2 regions of the Nonomuraea sp. LP-02 genome follow, and region 1 is predicted to be linked to the other one. Evidence: riboswitches for the same ligand, from Rfam matches in the RefSeq annotation. Region 1 holds a riboswitch; the other holds the start of a gene.
What was found. Region 1 has a riboswitch for thiamine pyrophosphate ahead of tenA (thiaminase II). Riboswitches for the same ligand answer to the same signal wherever they lie in the genome.
Positions count from the first base shown of each region.

Region 1 (7,621 bases):
GTCCCCAGCGGTATGCCCGCCACCGTGGCGATCGAGATGCCGGACATCACCGTCGCGGAGGCCCTGTTCGCCTGCCGCTCGGGCACCAGGCGCATCGCCATGCCCACGCCGATGGCCCAGAACACCCCGCTGGCGAACCCCATGAGCAGCCGCGTGGTCAGGATCAGCGCGTAGCTCGGCGACAGGGCGGTCACCAGGTTGCCGAGGGCCAGCACGGCGAGGAGCGCGGACAGCAGCATCCGCCGGTTGACCCGCCTGGTCCAGGCCACGATGAACGGCACGCCCAGCCCGGCGGAGACGCCCTGGAGCGTGACCATGAGCCCGGCGGCGCCCACCGACACCCCCAGGCTCTCGCTCAAGGGGGTGAGCAGGCCGACCGGCATCAGCTCGGTGGTGAGAAAGACGAACAGGCTCGCCGTGATCGCGGCGACCCCCAGCCAGGCCCGCGTTGCTGACAGCGGGCGATCTCCATGCACAGTCATACATCCAAGAGTGGGCCCACCCCGATCAATGAGTCCAACACATAGTTTTCATCGGGATCGATCGTGCTGCACGATTGATGCCATGGAGCTGCAGCAACTGAGGTACGTCGTCGCGGTCGCCGAGACCAGCAACTTCACCCGGGCCGCCGAGCACTGCCGGGTCGTGCAGTCGGCGCTCAGCCACCAGATCGCCGCCCTGGAGCGGGAGCTCGGCGCCCGCCTGTTCGAGCGCACCAGCAGGCGCGTCCGCCTGACGCCGGCCGGGGAGGCGTTCCTGCCCGCCGCCCGCGAGTGCCTGGAGGCCGCCGACCGGGCCAGGGCCGAGGTGGCCGCGGCGAGCGGCGAGCTGCGCGGGCGGCTGGCCATCGGCGCCATCACCACGGTCGCGGCGGTGGATCTGCCGGCCCTGCTGAAGGAGTTCCGCCGCCGGCATCCGCGGGTGCGCGTCACGCTCGCCGCGGCCGGCAGCGAGGAACTGATCGAGCGGGTCCGGCGGGCCGACGTGGACGTGGCCTTCCTCGGCCTGACCACGCGGGCCGAGCCGAGGGGCGTGCGCGGCCGCGCGCTGGCCAGGGACGAGCTGGTCGCCGTGGTCGCGCGCGACCATCACCTGACGGACGAGGAGACGGACCTGGCGGGCCTCGCCGACGAGCCGTTCGTCGACTTCCGGGCGGGGCACGCCGGTCGCGCCCAGTCCGACGAGGCGTTCGCGGCCGCGGGCGTGCTCCGGGACGTCGCCTTCGAGGTGTCGTCCGCCGAGTTCATGGCCGACCTCGTCCGGCACGGGCTCGGCGTGGGCCTGCTCCCCGCCGCGTACGCGCCCCGGCTCCGCGACCTGCGCGTCATCCGGCTCCGCGACGCCCCGGCCCGCGTCGAGCACCTGATCTGGGCCGACCGCCCCTCCCCCGCCGCCACCGCCTTCCTCGATCTGATGGCCGGCCTCTGACCTCCTACCGGGTGGAATCAGCCCCGGTGAGGGCGGCGCGGGCGGCGGTGGTCGTTCTCGGCGGGATGGAGCGCAGGTCGAAGGCATAGCGGGCGACGGAGTCCGCGATGGCGTCGGAGTCGACGTCCAGCGCCGTCGCGTTCACGTTGGCGAGCGTGTCGCACGCCTGGTGGTAGCAGCCGTCGTACGCGGCCCCGGCCGTGCCGCCGAACAGCGCGGCCTCCTCGGGGGTCTTGACGCCCTCGGCGCCGGTGAAGATGCCGCCGGACGGGATGCCGATCGCGATGAACGGCCCGTAGTCGGAGCGGCCGTCGAAGTCGGTGCCGACCGTGGCCAGGCCGCGCGAGCCGAAGAACGTGGCGAGCCGCTGCTCGATCTGGGCCGATCCGGGCGGGCCCGCCGGGGAGCCCGTGGCGTCGGAGTCGTCACCGTCGTACAGCTTGTAGGCGTAGTTCGGGGAGGCGATCATGTCGAAGTTCAGGTAGAGCCGGACGCGGTCGCGCTGCTCCTGGGACAGGGAGGCGACGTACTGCGTGGAGCCGAGCAGCCCGATCTCCTCGGCCGCCCAGAACGCGAAGCGGACCTTGTGCTTGACCGGGTAGAGCGCCATCCGCTCGGCGACCTCCAGGATGGCGGCGCTGCCCGAGCCGTTGTCGTTGATGCCGGGGCCCTCGGTCACGCTGTCGAGGTGGGCGCCGACCATGACGACCTGGCGCGGGTCGCCGAGCCGGGACTCGGCGATGACGTTGTCCTCGGTGCCGAGCACCAGGTTGGCGTCGACCTTGAGGTGCACGGTCGCACCGGGCGTGGCGGCCAGCGCCTGGCCGACCGCGAAGTCGGCGAACACCATCGGCAGGCCCTGCAGGCCGCCGATGTTCAGCGGGAAGGCGTCGGTCCGTCCCGGCTGGCCCTCGTTGAAGATGATGATCGCGCTCGCGCCGGCGGCGAGCGCGTTCTCGACCTTGGTGACGAACGGGCAGGTGCCGCGCTGGACGAGCGCGATCCGGCCCGCGACGAACCCGGCGAAGTCGGCCGCCTCGCAGCCGCTGGTGGAGGAGGGCGACGGCGCGGGCGGAAGCGTCAGGTCCACGGCCTGGACCTGCGCGGTCACGTCGCCGGACGGGGACGGCTCGAAGGCGAAGAAGTCCTCGTTCGGCACGTACGTGGCGCCGCCCTGCACGGCGAGCGTCGGCGGGGCGTTCTCGCTCCAGCTCTCCACGAACTTGACCGGCTGCAGGGTGACCTTGTAGCCCGCCTTGCGCAGCTTGGCGGCCACGTAGTCGCGGGAGGCCCGGTAGCCGGGGGTGCCGACGGCGCGGGTGCCGCCGCCTGCGTCGGCGATCGCCTGGAGAGCGTTGAGGTGCTTGGTGACGTTCGTGCCCTTGACCTGCTTGACGAGCAGTTTGGCGAAGACGTCGTCGAGGCCGCCGGTCCGCGCCTGCGCGGGTGGCGCGACGAGGACCGTGGTGAGGAGCAGGCCGAGCGCGACGGCGATTCTACGCATACGCATGCGACGGATCTCCCTGTGCCGGGATCGGGTACGGCGCGCGTAGTCCCCCCGAGCCGCGCCGAACGCGAACGTAACCCGGTACCGAGCCGCTGAGAAGGCCCACTGTCACCACGGATTCACGCTGTCTCAGGTCGCCTCGCGGCGGGCACGGGCACGCCGCTTCCCCTCGTGCATCGCCTGCACCCGCGCCACCGGGATCGTGTGCCCCTCTTCCACCAGGTCGGCGGGCAGGCGCTGCGGCTCGGGCATCTCCCCCGCCCACGGATCGTTCTTCTCGACCAGCGCCGCCGCCGTCCTGATGGTGAAGTCGCGCGGCGTGACCCGGTCCAGGTCCGGCCACGGCACGGGGAACGACACCGGCACGCCGGGCCGGATCCGCGGGCTGTAGGCGGCCACGACCGTCGCGCCGCCCGCCCGCGTGGAGTCGATGAAGACCTTGCCCGCGCGGTCCTCCCTGATGAACGCCGTCGTCGCGAGCGCCGGGTCCACCCGCTCGGCGCGGGCCCCGATCGCGCGGGTGGCGGCGGCCAGGTCCTCCATCGGGACGCCCGGCTCGACCGGCACGAACACGTGCACGCCCTTGGCCCCGCTGGTCTTCACCGCGCCCGCCAGCCCCGCGTCCGCCAGCGCCTGCCGCACCAGGAACGCCGCCCGCACGGCCAGCTCGAACGACTCCGTGCCCTCCGGCGGATCGAGGTCCAGCACCAGGTGGGTGAAGTGGTCGCCGGCGAACAGCGCCGGGTGGTACTCCACCGCCCGCTGGTTGCCGAACCAGATCAGCGTCCGCCGGTCGTTGCCCAGCGCGTACGTCACCTGCCGCCGCGACGAGTCCGCCCACACCGAGACGCGCTCGATCCACGGAGGGGCGTACTTCGGCAGGTTCTTCTGCATGAAGGGCTCCTGCCCGGGGCGTACCCGGACGACCGAGAGCGCCCGGTCGCGCAGCACCGGCACCAGGCGGTCCGCGACCGCGTCGAGATAGTCGACCAGGTCGCGTTTGGTGGCCTCGGCCCCGTCGAACAGCGGCTGGTCGAGATTGGTCAGCGTCACGCCCTCGCGGGTCTCCTCGCCGGTCACCCCGTCCACGATATCCGAACACCTGTTACAGTGATCGACTGACGCGGGGTGCCCGGCGATCCGGGCTGAGATCACACCCGTCGAACCTGATCTAGCTCGCACTAGCGAAGGGACGTCATGTTCTGCGATGACATGTGGCTGCGCACGGCCGACCTGATGACCGCGATCCACGGCCACCCGTTCAACGTCGCGCTCGGCGACGGCACCCTCGACGCCGACCGGTTCGCGTTCTACATCGTGCAGGACGCCCGCTACCTGGAGGCGTTCTCCAAGGCGCTCGCCACCGCCTCGGCGCGGGCCACCGACCTGGACGAGGCGGCGTTCTTCGCGAGCAGCGCGCACACGGCGCTGGCCGCCGAGCGCCTGCTGCACGCCGGCTACGTCGCCGAGCTGGGCGCGGACGCGGCCGGGGTCACCACGTCGCCGACGTGCCTGGCGTACGCGTCCTACCTCCAGGCGACGGCGCTGTCGGCGCCGTACCCGGTGCTGGTGGCGGCGCTGCTGCCGTGCTTCTGGATCTACCAGGACGTGGGCACGGCGCTGCTGGGGCGCGCGGGCGACCTCGGCGGACACCCGTACGGCAAGTGGATCTCCACCTACTCCGACCCGGAGTTCGCGGCGTCGGTGACCCGGGCCAAGGCGATCGCCGACCGGCTCGCCGAAGGCGCGGACGCCGGCACGCGGGCGGCGATGGAGCAGGCTTATCTGACGGCGGCGGCGTACGAGTGGATGTTCTGGGACAGCGCCTGGCGGCGCGAGGGCTGGCCCACGGCCCGCTGGCTCGCGCCCTGACCTTCAGCCGAGCCGTCGCGCCAGCTCGGGCAGGCCGGGGCCGGTCAGCGCGGCCAGCCCGGCGGGCCGCCCGCTGAGCACGAGCAGCAGCGACCCGACCGGCCCCTCGACGCTCTCCCCCGCGCCGGCCGACCAGTCGGCGTCGGTGGCGGCGAAGCGCAGCCCGGCGAAGCGCCGCCGGGGGTGGAAGGGGAAGCCGCGGTCCCAGACGTGCTGGGCGCAGGCCCGCGCGGCGGCGACCGGCATGGCCCGTTCGATGCCGAGCGGAACGGCGATGTCCTGGCCGTGTACGAGCACGTCGAACAGCGGGTCGAGCGGTTTCGTCGAGGGCTGCCTGCGGCGCGAGTCCGCGGAGCGGCGGATCTCGGCGACCAGCCGGTCCGCCGGGCGCCGGCGGGCCAGCCGCACCGCGCTGTCGTGGATGGCGCGGTCGAAGTCCCCTCTCGCCCGGACGAACGCGGCGAGCGCCCGCCCGGTGTGCGCCGTGGCGAACGTGAGGTGCGCCGCGACGTCCCGCACCCGCCAGCCCTCGCACAGCGAGGGCCGGTCCCATGCGGCCTCGGGCAGCGCGTCGAGCAGGTCGGCGAGGTCGCGGCGCTCGCTCGCGAGGACGGACCGGATCTCTTCCTGGCGCATGCCTCCCCCTTTGCTAAGGTTGCCGTAATATAAGGCAGCCTTAGCGTTTTGGAGAAGGACCGTGGCCGCCACACATCCGCCGCACGTCGTGGCCCTGCTGTACGAGGCGTTCCTGCGCCTCCAGGACGTCGTCCAGGAGGCGGCCCACGAGCACGCCCCCGGCGTCCGCCCCGCCCACCAGGCGCTGTTCTTCCACATGGAGCACGACGGCATCCGGCTGAGCCGGCTCGCGGCGAAGGCCCGGATGACCCCGCAGGCCATGGGCGCCCTCGTGGACGACCTGGAGGGCCTCGGCTACCTGCGCCGGATCCCCGACCCGGCCGACCGCCGGGCCAAGCTGATCGTTTTCACCGAGCGCGGCGACGCGGCGCTGAGAGCCGGCTACGCCGCCATCGACGAGGTGGAGCGGCGGCTCACGGCGCTGCTCGGCGAGGACGGCCTCGCCGAGCTCAACGCCACGCTCACCCGCGTGATCAAGGAGTTCTAGCCGCCCGCGGCGCCGCGGGCGGCCATCGCCTCCTTCTCCTCGCGGGTGGCGATCAGGCCGGACGGCGCGAGCAGCTTCGACTCCTCGAACGGCTCCTCCGTGGTCGGCAGCGGCTCGCGCGCCCGGATCGCCGTGACCCACACGCGGACCGCGTCGAGGATCACGATGACGATCATGACGGCGAACAGCGCGGCCAGGACGCCGTCCACGGTGGAGTTGATGACGATCTGCCGCATCGCGTCCATCGACTTGGCCGGGGCGAGCACCTGCCCCTGGTCGATCGCGCTCTGGTAGCGGTCGCGCTGGGCGAAGAAGCCGAGCGTCGGGTCGGCGGAGAAGACCTTCTGGTAGCTCGCCGTCAGGGTGACCGCGGCGTCCCAGGCCAGCGGCACGCCCGTCACCCAGGCCCACTTGAGCCGCCCGCTCTTGATCAGCAGCGTGGTGGCCACGGTGAGCGCCACCGCCGCGAGGAGCTGGTTGGCGATGCCGAACAGCGGGAACAGCTGGTTGATGCCGCCGAGCGGGTCGTTGACGCCCTGGTAGAGGAAGTAGCCCCAGGCCGCCACGACCACCGCGCTCGACCCCACCAGGCCCGGCCACCAGCTCACCCGCGCCATCGGCTTCCACAGGTTGCCGAGGGTGTCCTGGAGCATGAACCGGCCCACCCGGGTGCCGGCGTCCACGGTCGTGAGGATGAACAGCGCCTCGAACATGATCGCGAAGTGGTACCAGAACGCCTGGAGCGCGGCCCCGCCGAGGAAGCCGGAGAAGATCTGCGAGATGCCGACGGCCAGCGTCGGCGCCCCGCCGGTGCGTGCGATCAGCGTCTCCTCCTGCACGGCCGCCGCCGCGGCCTGGAGCTGCTCCGGCGTGATCGTGAAGCCCATGTTCGCGACGGCCTCGGAGGCCGACTGCACGGTGGCGCCGAGCACCCCGGCCGGGGCGTTCATCGCGAAGTAGAGGCCGGGCGACAGCACGCAGGCCGCGGTGATGGCCATGACGGCCACGAACGACTCCATGAGCATGGAGCCGTAGCCGATCATCCGGACCTGGCTCTCCTTCTGGATCAGCTTCGGGGTGGTGCCGGAGGAGATCAGCGCGTGGAACCCGGACAGCGCCCCGCAGGCGATGATGATGAACACGAACGGGAACAGCGAGCCCGCGAAGACCGGCCCCTTGCCGTTGAAGGCGAAGTCGGTGAAGGCGGTGGTGCGCAGCGGCGGCATGGTGACCGCGATGCCGATCGCGATCAGCACGATCGTCCCGATTTTCATGAAGGTCGAGAGATAATCGCGCGGCGCGAGCAGCATCCACACCGGCAGCACCGCGGCGACGAACCCGTACGCGATGAGCCAGAGCGCGAGCGCCGACGGGCTCAGCGTGAAGAACGGCGCCCAGCTCGACCCCTGCACCCAGCCGCCCGCCACGATGGCGAGGACCAGCAACGCGACCCCGATCACGGTCGTCTCGACGACCCGGCCCGGCCGCAGCACCCGCAGGTAGAAGCCCATGAACAGGGCGATCGGGATGGTCATCGCGATCGAGAAGACGCCCCACGGCGAGCGTGCCAGCGCGTTGACCACGACCAGCGCCAGCACCGCGAGCAGGATGATCATGATGGCGAACACCGCGACGAGCGCGGCCACCCCGCCGACAGGGCCGATCTCCTCGCGGGCCATCTGGCCGAGGCT
Region 1 is NZ_JAXCLK010000001.1:5,691,196-5,698,816, forward strand. It holds gene SMD20_RS26535 (MFS transporter) at 1-482, opposite strand, end outside; gene SMD20_RS26540 (LysR substrate-binding domain-containing protein) at 565-1,428, shown strand; gene SMD20_RS26545 (M28 family metallopeptidase) at 1,433-2,938, opposite strand; gene SMD20_RS26550 (DNA polymerase domain-containing protein) at 3,065-4,024, opposite strand; TPP riboswitch at 4,050-4,145, shown strand; gene tenA (thiaminase II) at 4,133-4,807, shown strand; gene SMD20_RS26560 (maleylpyruvate isomerase family mycothiol-dependent enzyme) at 4,811-5,443, opposite strand; gene SMD20_RS26565 (MarR family winged helix-turn-helix transcriptional regulator) at 5,505-5,930, shown strand; gene SMD20_RS26570 (carbon starvation CstA family protein) at 5,927-7,621, opposite strand, start outside.

Region 2 (7,621 bases), 2.5 Mb from region 1:
ACCTCCAGCTTGACCCAGTTCGTGCCGAGCGCCTCCCTGGCCAGCCGGGCCGTCAGCACGGCGTCGCCCGCCGTGAAGCAGCCGGCCGTGTTGGGCAGCACCTTGATGTGGCGCTCGCGCAGCACGTCGAGCACCGACCCGCGGGAGCGCGGGTCGAGCCGCCGCATGGCGACCGTGGTCAGCTCGGTGCCGGAGGCCGCCAGTGCCTGGTCGAGCACCTCCAGCGAGGGGGCGCCGCCGGTGCCCATGATGAGCCGGGAGGAGAACTTCTCCCCGGCGATGATCAGCTCATCCACCCTGCACCGCCGTCAGCACCTCCACGCGGTCGCGCTCACGCAGCGCCGTGGTCTCCCAGGCGCCGCGCGTGACCACCTCGTCGTTGACCGCCACGGCGACCCCGGTGGTCGTCGCGGTCAGGGCGCGTACGGCCTGCGCCACGGTCGTCCCGTCGGCGACCTCGTGCGTGGCCCCGTTGATCTGCACCATCATGCGATCTCTCCAAATCTCGCCGGCGAGCACAACGCCGCCAGCCCGCCCTCCTCGCCGCCCGCCTCCCCGGCCACCAGGGCCGCCGTCAGAGGCGCGAGCAGCACGCCGCCCCGGTGGTGTCCGGTGGCGAGCACCAGCCCGTCACCGGCCGGCCCGACGATCGGCACGTTGTCCGGCGTGCCGGGGCGCAGGCCCGCCACCACGTCGGCCAGCTCCAGCTCGGTCACGCCCGGCACCAGCTCCCTGGCGTCGCGCAGCAGCTCGTACAGGCCGCCGGCGGTCACCCGGGTGTCGAAGCCCAGCTCCTCCTGGGTCGCACCGACCACCAGCTCGCCGTCGCCCCGGGGGACGAGGTAGACGGGGGAGCCGTGCACGGAGCCTCGTACGCACCGGGTCAGCAGCGGCTGCGGCGAGCGCAGGCGCAGGATCTGCCCCTTGACCGGCCGCACCGGCACCCCGGCCAGAGCGGCGCTCCAGGCCCCGGCCGCCAGCACCACCGTCGTGGCGGGCAGCTCGGCACCCTCCTCCAGCCGCACACCCGTGACCCGGCCCGCCGGCCCGTCCGCGCGCAGCAGCGTGGTGACCCGGGCGCGTACGAGCGGCACGTCCAGACGTTCCAGCGCGGCGAGCAGCGCCGCCGTCACCCGGCGCGGATCCACCCAGGCGTCACCGGCGGCCAGCAGCCCGCCGCGCACCGACGGCGCCAGCATCGGCTCCAGGCGGCGGCACTCGCGCCCGGTCAGCCGCTCCACCGGGAGCCCCAACTTGTCCATGAACGCGGCCAGCTCGTCCAGCGCCGCGAGGTCGTCGGCCCCGAACGCCACGTCGAGCGTGCCCTCCGCGCGCAGGTCCACCCCGCGCGCCCCCTCGGGCAGCCCCGCGTCGGCGGCCAGCTCGGCGGCGAAGGCCGGCCAGCGGCGCAGCGACGCCAGGCCCAGCCGCAGCAGCGGCTCCTCGGTGTAGGTCACCTCGCTGACCGGCGCCAGCATGCCCGCGGCCGCGTGCGAGGCCCCGCCCGCGGGATCGGGATCGACCACGGTGACCGGCCGCCCCGCCCGCGCCAGCCGCCACGCGACGGACAGCCCGACGACCCCGCCGCCGACGATGACCTCCACCATGCGCTCCCTTCGCCGGCATGATCCGGATCAGGTGTCTTGCGGTCGAAGGCCCTGTACAGCCTTCCTCTCAGCCCGGTCACGGCCGGACTCCCGCGCGTCTTACGCCCCCAGCCTACGACCTCGCCGGCGGCGCCAGGCACGCCCCCCTTCGCCGCCGGGCCCCGTACCCGTCTATGGTCTTGGTCGTGGACCATGTCGTGGTGGTGGGAGCGGGCCTGGCCGGCGTACGCACGGTCGAGGCGCTGCGCGGGCGCGGATTCGGCGGCAGGATCACCCTCGTCGGGCGGGAACGCCACCGCCCCTACGACCGTCCGCCCCTGACCAAGAGCGTGCTGCTCGGCGAGTCCGACACCACCTTTGTCGACGCCGACCTCGCCGCGCTGCGCGTCGCCTTCCGTCCCGGCGTGTCCGCCACCGCGCTGCGGCCGGGCGCCGTCGAGACCACCGAGGGCGAGCTGCGCTACGACGGCCTGGTCATCGCGACCGGCGCCGACCCGGTCCTGCTGCCGGGCGACGGCCCCCAGCACGTCCTGCGCACCCTCGACGACGCGCACGAGCTGCGCGCCGCGCTCGTGCCCGGCGCCCGCGTCGTGGTCGCCGGCGCGGGCTGGGTGGGGGCCGAGGTGGCCACGGCCGCCCGCCGCGCCGGCTGCGCGGTCACCGTCGTCGAGGCCGGTCCCGCGCCGCTCGCCGCCGCCGTCGGCGAGGAGATCGGCGCCCGCACCGAACGCTGGTACGACGGCATCGACCTGCGTCTCGGCGCCATGGTCCACTCCGTCGAGGAGGGCGGCGTCGAGCTGGTCGGCGGCGAGTTCATCGACGCGCACGTGGTCGTCGCCGGCATCGGCGTGCGCCCGGCCGTCCAGTGGCTGGCCGACGCCGACCTCGACCTGCACAACGGCGTCGTCGTGGACGAGCACCTGCGCGCCTCGCTGCCCGGCACGGTCGCGGTGGGCGACTGCGCCGCCTGGTGGTCGCGCCGCTTCCAGGACCGGCTGCGGGTCGAGCACTGGGACACCGCGCTCAACGCCCCCGAGGTCGCCGCCGCGAGCCTGCTCGGCGAGGACGCCGTCTACGACCCGGTGCCGTACTTCTGGTCGGAGCAGTTCGGGCACATGGTCCAGTACGCCGGCCATCACCCCGCGGGCGAGCGCCTGCTCTACCGCGGCGGCCCCGAGGGCAAGTGGTCGGCCGTCTGGCTGAGGGGCGACGACACCCTCGCCGCGGTGTTCGCCGTCGACCGGCCGAGAGACCTCGTCCAGGGCCGCCGCATCATCGGCGCGGGCTCCCGGCTGGACGCGGAACGCCTGGTAGATCCAGACGTCCCCCTACGGGATTGTGTTGTTTGAGCAAGCACGGCATGTGGTAGTTGTGGTTCCGTGACGCTTTCTGTTGCACAGATCGACCGGGAGACCGACCAGCTCGTCAGCGAGTGGCTCACGCTCCCCGAAGTGGCCCAGCGCCTGGAACTCCCGATCGGGCGGGCCAAGCAACTCCTCAAGGATCACAAGCTCCTCGGCGTGCGCCGGGAGGGCAGCGGGTCCCCGCAGGTGCCCGCGGTGTTCCTCGACGGGAAGGACGTGATGAAGGGCCTGCCCGGCACCCTGACCGTGCTGCAGGACGCCGGCTACGACGACGCCGAGTCCCTGCGCTGGCTCTTCACCCCCGACGACTCGCTGCCAGGCTCGCCCATCGAGGCGATCAGGGCCGGTCGCCACACCGAGGTCAAGCGGCGTGCCCAGGCCCTTGCTTTCTGACGCGCGCCTCTATCTCTGCACCGACGGCCGCCGCGACCGCGGCGACCTCGCGCAGTTCCTCGACACGGTGCTGGCGGGCGGCGTGGACATCGTCCAGCTGCGGGAGAAGGGCCTGGAGGCCCGCGAGGAGCTCGCCCTCCTCGAGGTCTTCCGCGACGCCTGCGACCGGCACGGCAAGCTGCTGGCGGTCAACGACCGGGCGGACATCGCCTACGCCGCCCGCCCCGACGTGCTCCACCTGGGGCAGGACGACCTTCCCACGACGGTCGCGCGAGAGATACTCGGCGACGACATCGTCATCGGACGGTCCACCCACTCCGCCGCCGAGGCCTCCGCCGCGGCCGTGGAGGAGGGCGTCGACTACTTCTGCTGCGGGCCGATCTGGCCCACGCCGACCAAGCCCGGCCGCCCGGCCCCCGGCCCGTCGCTGCTGCGGCACGCGGCGTCGCTGGGCGAGGCGCGGCCGTGGTTCGGCATCGGCGGCATCGACCTCGGCAACCTCGACGACGTCCTGTCGTACGGCGTGCGCCGGGTCGTCGTCGTGCGTGCCATCACCGAGGCCGACGATCCTGGCGCGGCGGCGGCGGAGTTCGCCAAGCGCCTGGCCGCGGCGGCCTGACCCACCCACCCGACCCTCGCGCCGCCCCGCCCTCCGGCGGGGCGGCGCTCGCATGTCCGGCGCCGCCAGGCGCGGCCGATCAGGTGGTGCGAGAGGTGGCGGCGATCGCCAGCTCCTTCAGCGCCGTGCGCGCCTCCTCGGTGACCGGGGCCCGGTCGAGCGCGGCCAGCGCCTCGCCGAGGTAGTCGCCGATGAGGTCCTCGCACGCGCTCAGCGCGCCCGTGCCCTCGATGACGCCGCGCAGCGTGGCGACGCCGTCCTCGTCGAGGCCGGGGTCGCCGAGCAGGCGGCGCACGGTCGCGGCCTCGCCGGGGGAGGCGGCGGAGAGCGTGCGGGCCACGAGCATGGTGCGCTTGCCCTCGCGCAGGTCGTCGCCCGCGGGCTTGCCCGTCTGCGCCGGGTCGCCGAAGACGCCGAGGATGTCGTCGCGGAGCTGGAAGGCGATGCCGACCCGCCGCCCGTAGCCGGTGCACAGCTCGTCCATCCAGGGCGCGAGCTCGCGGGCGGCCAGCGCGAGGCCGAGGCGCAGCGGCTGCTCGACGGAGTACTTGCCGCTCTTGTAGAGCGCCACCCGCAGCGCCGAGTCGAAGGTGTTCTCGCCGTGGGCCTGCTCCAGCAGGTCGAGGTACTGGCCGCACATCAGCTCGGTGCGCATGTGGTCGTGCACGGGCTGGGCCGCCTCCAGCGACTCGGGGGGCAGCCCGCTGGTGCGCCACATCTCGCCCGACCAGATGAGCAGCAGGTTGCCCAGCAGGATCGCGGCGCCCTCGCCGAACTGCGCGGCCGAGCCGTGCCAGCTCTCCTTCTCGTGCAGCGCCTCGAAACGGCGGTGCGCCGCCGGCATGCCCCTGCGCAGGTCGCTCTTGTCCATCACGTCGTCGTGCACGAGCGCGCTGGCCTGCAGCAGCTCAAGCGAGGCGGCGGCGGTGAAGATGCCGGGGCCGTCCGCGCCGCCCGCGCCGCGCCACCCCCAGTAGCAGAACGCGGGCCGCAGCCGCTTGCCGCCGGCCAGCAGGTCCTCGGCGGCCGCGCGGAGCGGCTGGAAGTCGGGGTCACCGGAGGCGGGGAGCTGGCGTTCGACGAAGGCGCCCAGGGCACGCTCAACCCGCGTGCGCAGGACGTCCATGCTCGCGGCGTCAGTGGTCATGACTCCGAGACTAGTGGCCGGTTCGAGCGGTTCCGATCGGGGCGCGCGCGAGCGGTGGTGATCCGCGCCACGGCGGGCCGCGCCGCTGCCTGTAACCTGTGGGGCATGGCGCTTGGTCGACCCTCCGTCCTGCCGGGACGTGTCCCCACCGTCCGCGACATGCTCGCCTCCGGCAAACGCACGTTCTCGTTCGAGTTCTTCCCCCCGAAGACCGACGAGGGCGAGCGGCAGCTGTGGAAGGCGATCAGGGAGCTGGAGTCGCTGCGGCCGACGTTCGTGTCGGTGACCTACGGCGCCGGCGGTTCCACCCGTGACCGCACCGTCGACATCGTCGAGCGCATCGCGCACGACACCACGCTGACCCCCGTGGCCCACTTCACCGCGGTCAACCACTCCGTCCGCGAGCTGCGCCACCTGGTGGGGCGCTTCGCCGACGCCGGGGTGCGCAACATCCTGGCCGTGCGCGGCGACCCGCCCGGCGACCCCACGGGCGAGTGGGTGCGGCATCCCGAGGGCGTGCTCTACGCCGAGGAGCTCGTACGCCTGGTCAGGCAGGCGGGCGACTTCTGCGTGGGCGTGGCGGCGTTCCCGTACAAACACCCGCGCTCGCCGTCCATCGAGTCAGACACCGACCACTTCGTACGCAAGTGCCGGGCCGGGGCCGACTACGCGATCACCCAGATGTTCTTCCAGGCCGACGACTACCTGCGGCTGCGCGACAGGGTGGCGGCCCAGGGCTGCGACACGCCGATCATCCCGTGCATCATGCCGGTCACCCAGATGAGCACGATCGCGCGTTCGGAGCAGTTGTCAGGTGCGCCGTTCCCCTCGGACGTGGCGGCGCGCTTCGAGGCGGTCAAGGACGATCCCGCGGCGGTGCGGCGGCTCGGCATCGACCACGGCGCCGAGCTGTGCCAGCGGCTGCTGGACGAGGGCGCGCCGGGCATCCACTTCATCACCTTCAACCGCTCCAGCGCCTCCCGCGAGGTGTTCCAGCGCCTGGAGCCGGCGTCGCTGCCCGCCTAGACGACCTGCGTAAAGGCTCGTCCATGAGCGGGTGCGGGCCGTCATCCGCCCGCAGGGGGACCGGGCGGATGACGGCAGGGTAACCAGATCGGTCGGTAAAGGGTCGGTCACTTTCCGTGATGACTCATGCCCCGGGTCATCACGCGGTAAACCAACGGTTGAGGGCAGGGCTCAGGGCAGGGGGAGCGGGCGGCCCGCGATGGCGTACTCCTCGTAGCCGCCGGGGAAGACGAACCCGGCGAGCAGGTCGACGAAGCCGAGGCTCGCGTAGAGGTGGCGGGCGGCGGTCGGCTGGTCGTGGGTGGACAGCACGGCCGACCGTTCCGGGCGGCCGGCGCAGAGCGTCCTGATCATCGCGCGGCCGATGCCCTTGCCTTGGAAGTCGGGGTGCACGTGGATCTCGGCCAGCTCGAAGGCGTGGCCCAGCCAGGCATGGGCGGCCTCGGGCCCGGACCGCTCGGTGAGCGCCCGCAGCACGACGTCGTGCCACCACTGCCCGGGCGCGCCGCGGAAACCGTAGGCGAAGCCGACGACGTACGGCTTCTCGCGGTGGCCCGGCGAAAGGGATGAATCGCGCAATTCTGCGAAATAACACTGGAAATAGGGATATGTCGCGTGGTTGCGCATGATGGTCTTGCGGCCGGCGATCTGGTCCGCGGGCGGGCGCATCGCGGCCGTGTAAATGCCGATCACCGTGTCCAGCCGCTCGGTGAACTCGGCCGGTCCCGCCCCGCGAAACTCGATCACCGTCGCACCCTACTCGACGTCCACCGCCACGCCTCCGGTGATCCGCACCAGCTCCTCGAACGTGGTCGGGAACACCGTCAGCGGATGCCCGCCCGCCGCCCACACCACCTCGTGCTTGCCCAGCCAGTTGTCCACCAGCGTGCGCACCGGCGCGGGATGCCCGACCGGGGCCACGCCGCCGATGGGCTGGCCGGTCGCCGCCCGGACGAACTCGGGGGTGGCCCGCCGTACCTTCGCCGCGCCCGCCGTACGGGCGATGAGGGCGGTGTCGACGCGGTGCGCGCCGCTCGTCAGCACCAGCAGCGGCTCGCCGTCGGCGTCGAAGATCAGGCTGTTGGCGATGGCGCCGACCTCACAGCCGAGCTGCGCCGCCGCGGTGGCCGCCGTGGGCGCCTTCTCCGGCAGCACGATGACCTCGCCGTCCGCGCCCAGCTCGCGCAGGGCGGACTGCACGACGACGGCGTTTGGTGGCAACTTCTGAGACATGGGGACACTCTAAACAGGTTGACGGCTTCATTACCCGTTCATGGTGACTGGTGTAGGGTCCTGTGATCCGTTGTCCACGGCATGAGAGGTGGTACGGGTGGGAGTTTCGCGACTGCCCGGAATGGCGGCTCTGCTGACGGCCGGAGCTTTAGCGCTCGCGGGATGCGGCACGGCGGCGCTCAGCCCGCCCGCGCACAACCTCTCCACACCCGCGACGGCGGTCGCGCCCGCG
Region 2 is NZ_JAXCLK010000001.1:3,183,369-3,190,989, reverse strand. It holds gene SMD20_RS14835 (thiazole synthase) at 1-296, opposite strand, end outside; gene thiS (sulfur carrier protein ThiS) at 289-489, opposite strand; gene thiO (glycine oxidase ThiO) at 486-1,607, opposite strand; TPP riboswitch at 1,595-1,711, opposite strand; gene SMD20_RS14820 (NAD(P)/FAD-dependent oxidoreductase) at 1,793-2,956, shown strand; gene SMD20_RS14815 (Rv2175c family DNA-binding protein) at 2,987-3,364, shown strand; gene thiE (thiamine phosphate synthase) at 3,342-3,983, shown strand; gene SMD20_RS14805 (polyprenyl synthetase family protein) at 4,063-5,130, opposite strand; gene metF (methylenetetrahydrofolate reductase [NAD(P)H]) at 5,236-6,156, shown strand; gene SMD20_RS14795 (GNAT family N-acetyltransferase) at 6,328-6,903, opposite strand; gene SMD20_RS14790 (YbaK/EbsC family protein) at 6,913-7,389, opposite strand; gene SMD20_RS14785 (L,D-transpeptidase family protein) at 7,487-7,621, shown strand, end outside.
Region 2: another riboswitch for thiamine pyrophosphate. It lies ahead of thiO (glycine oxidase ThiO); the one in region 1 lies ahead of tenA (thiaminase II).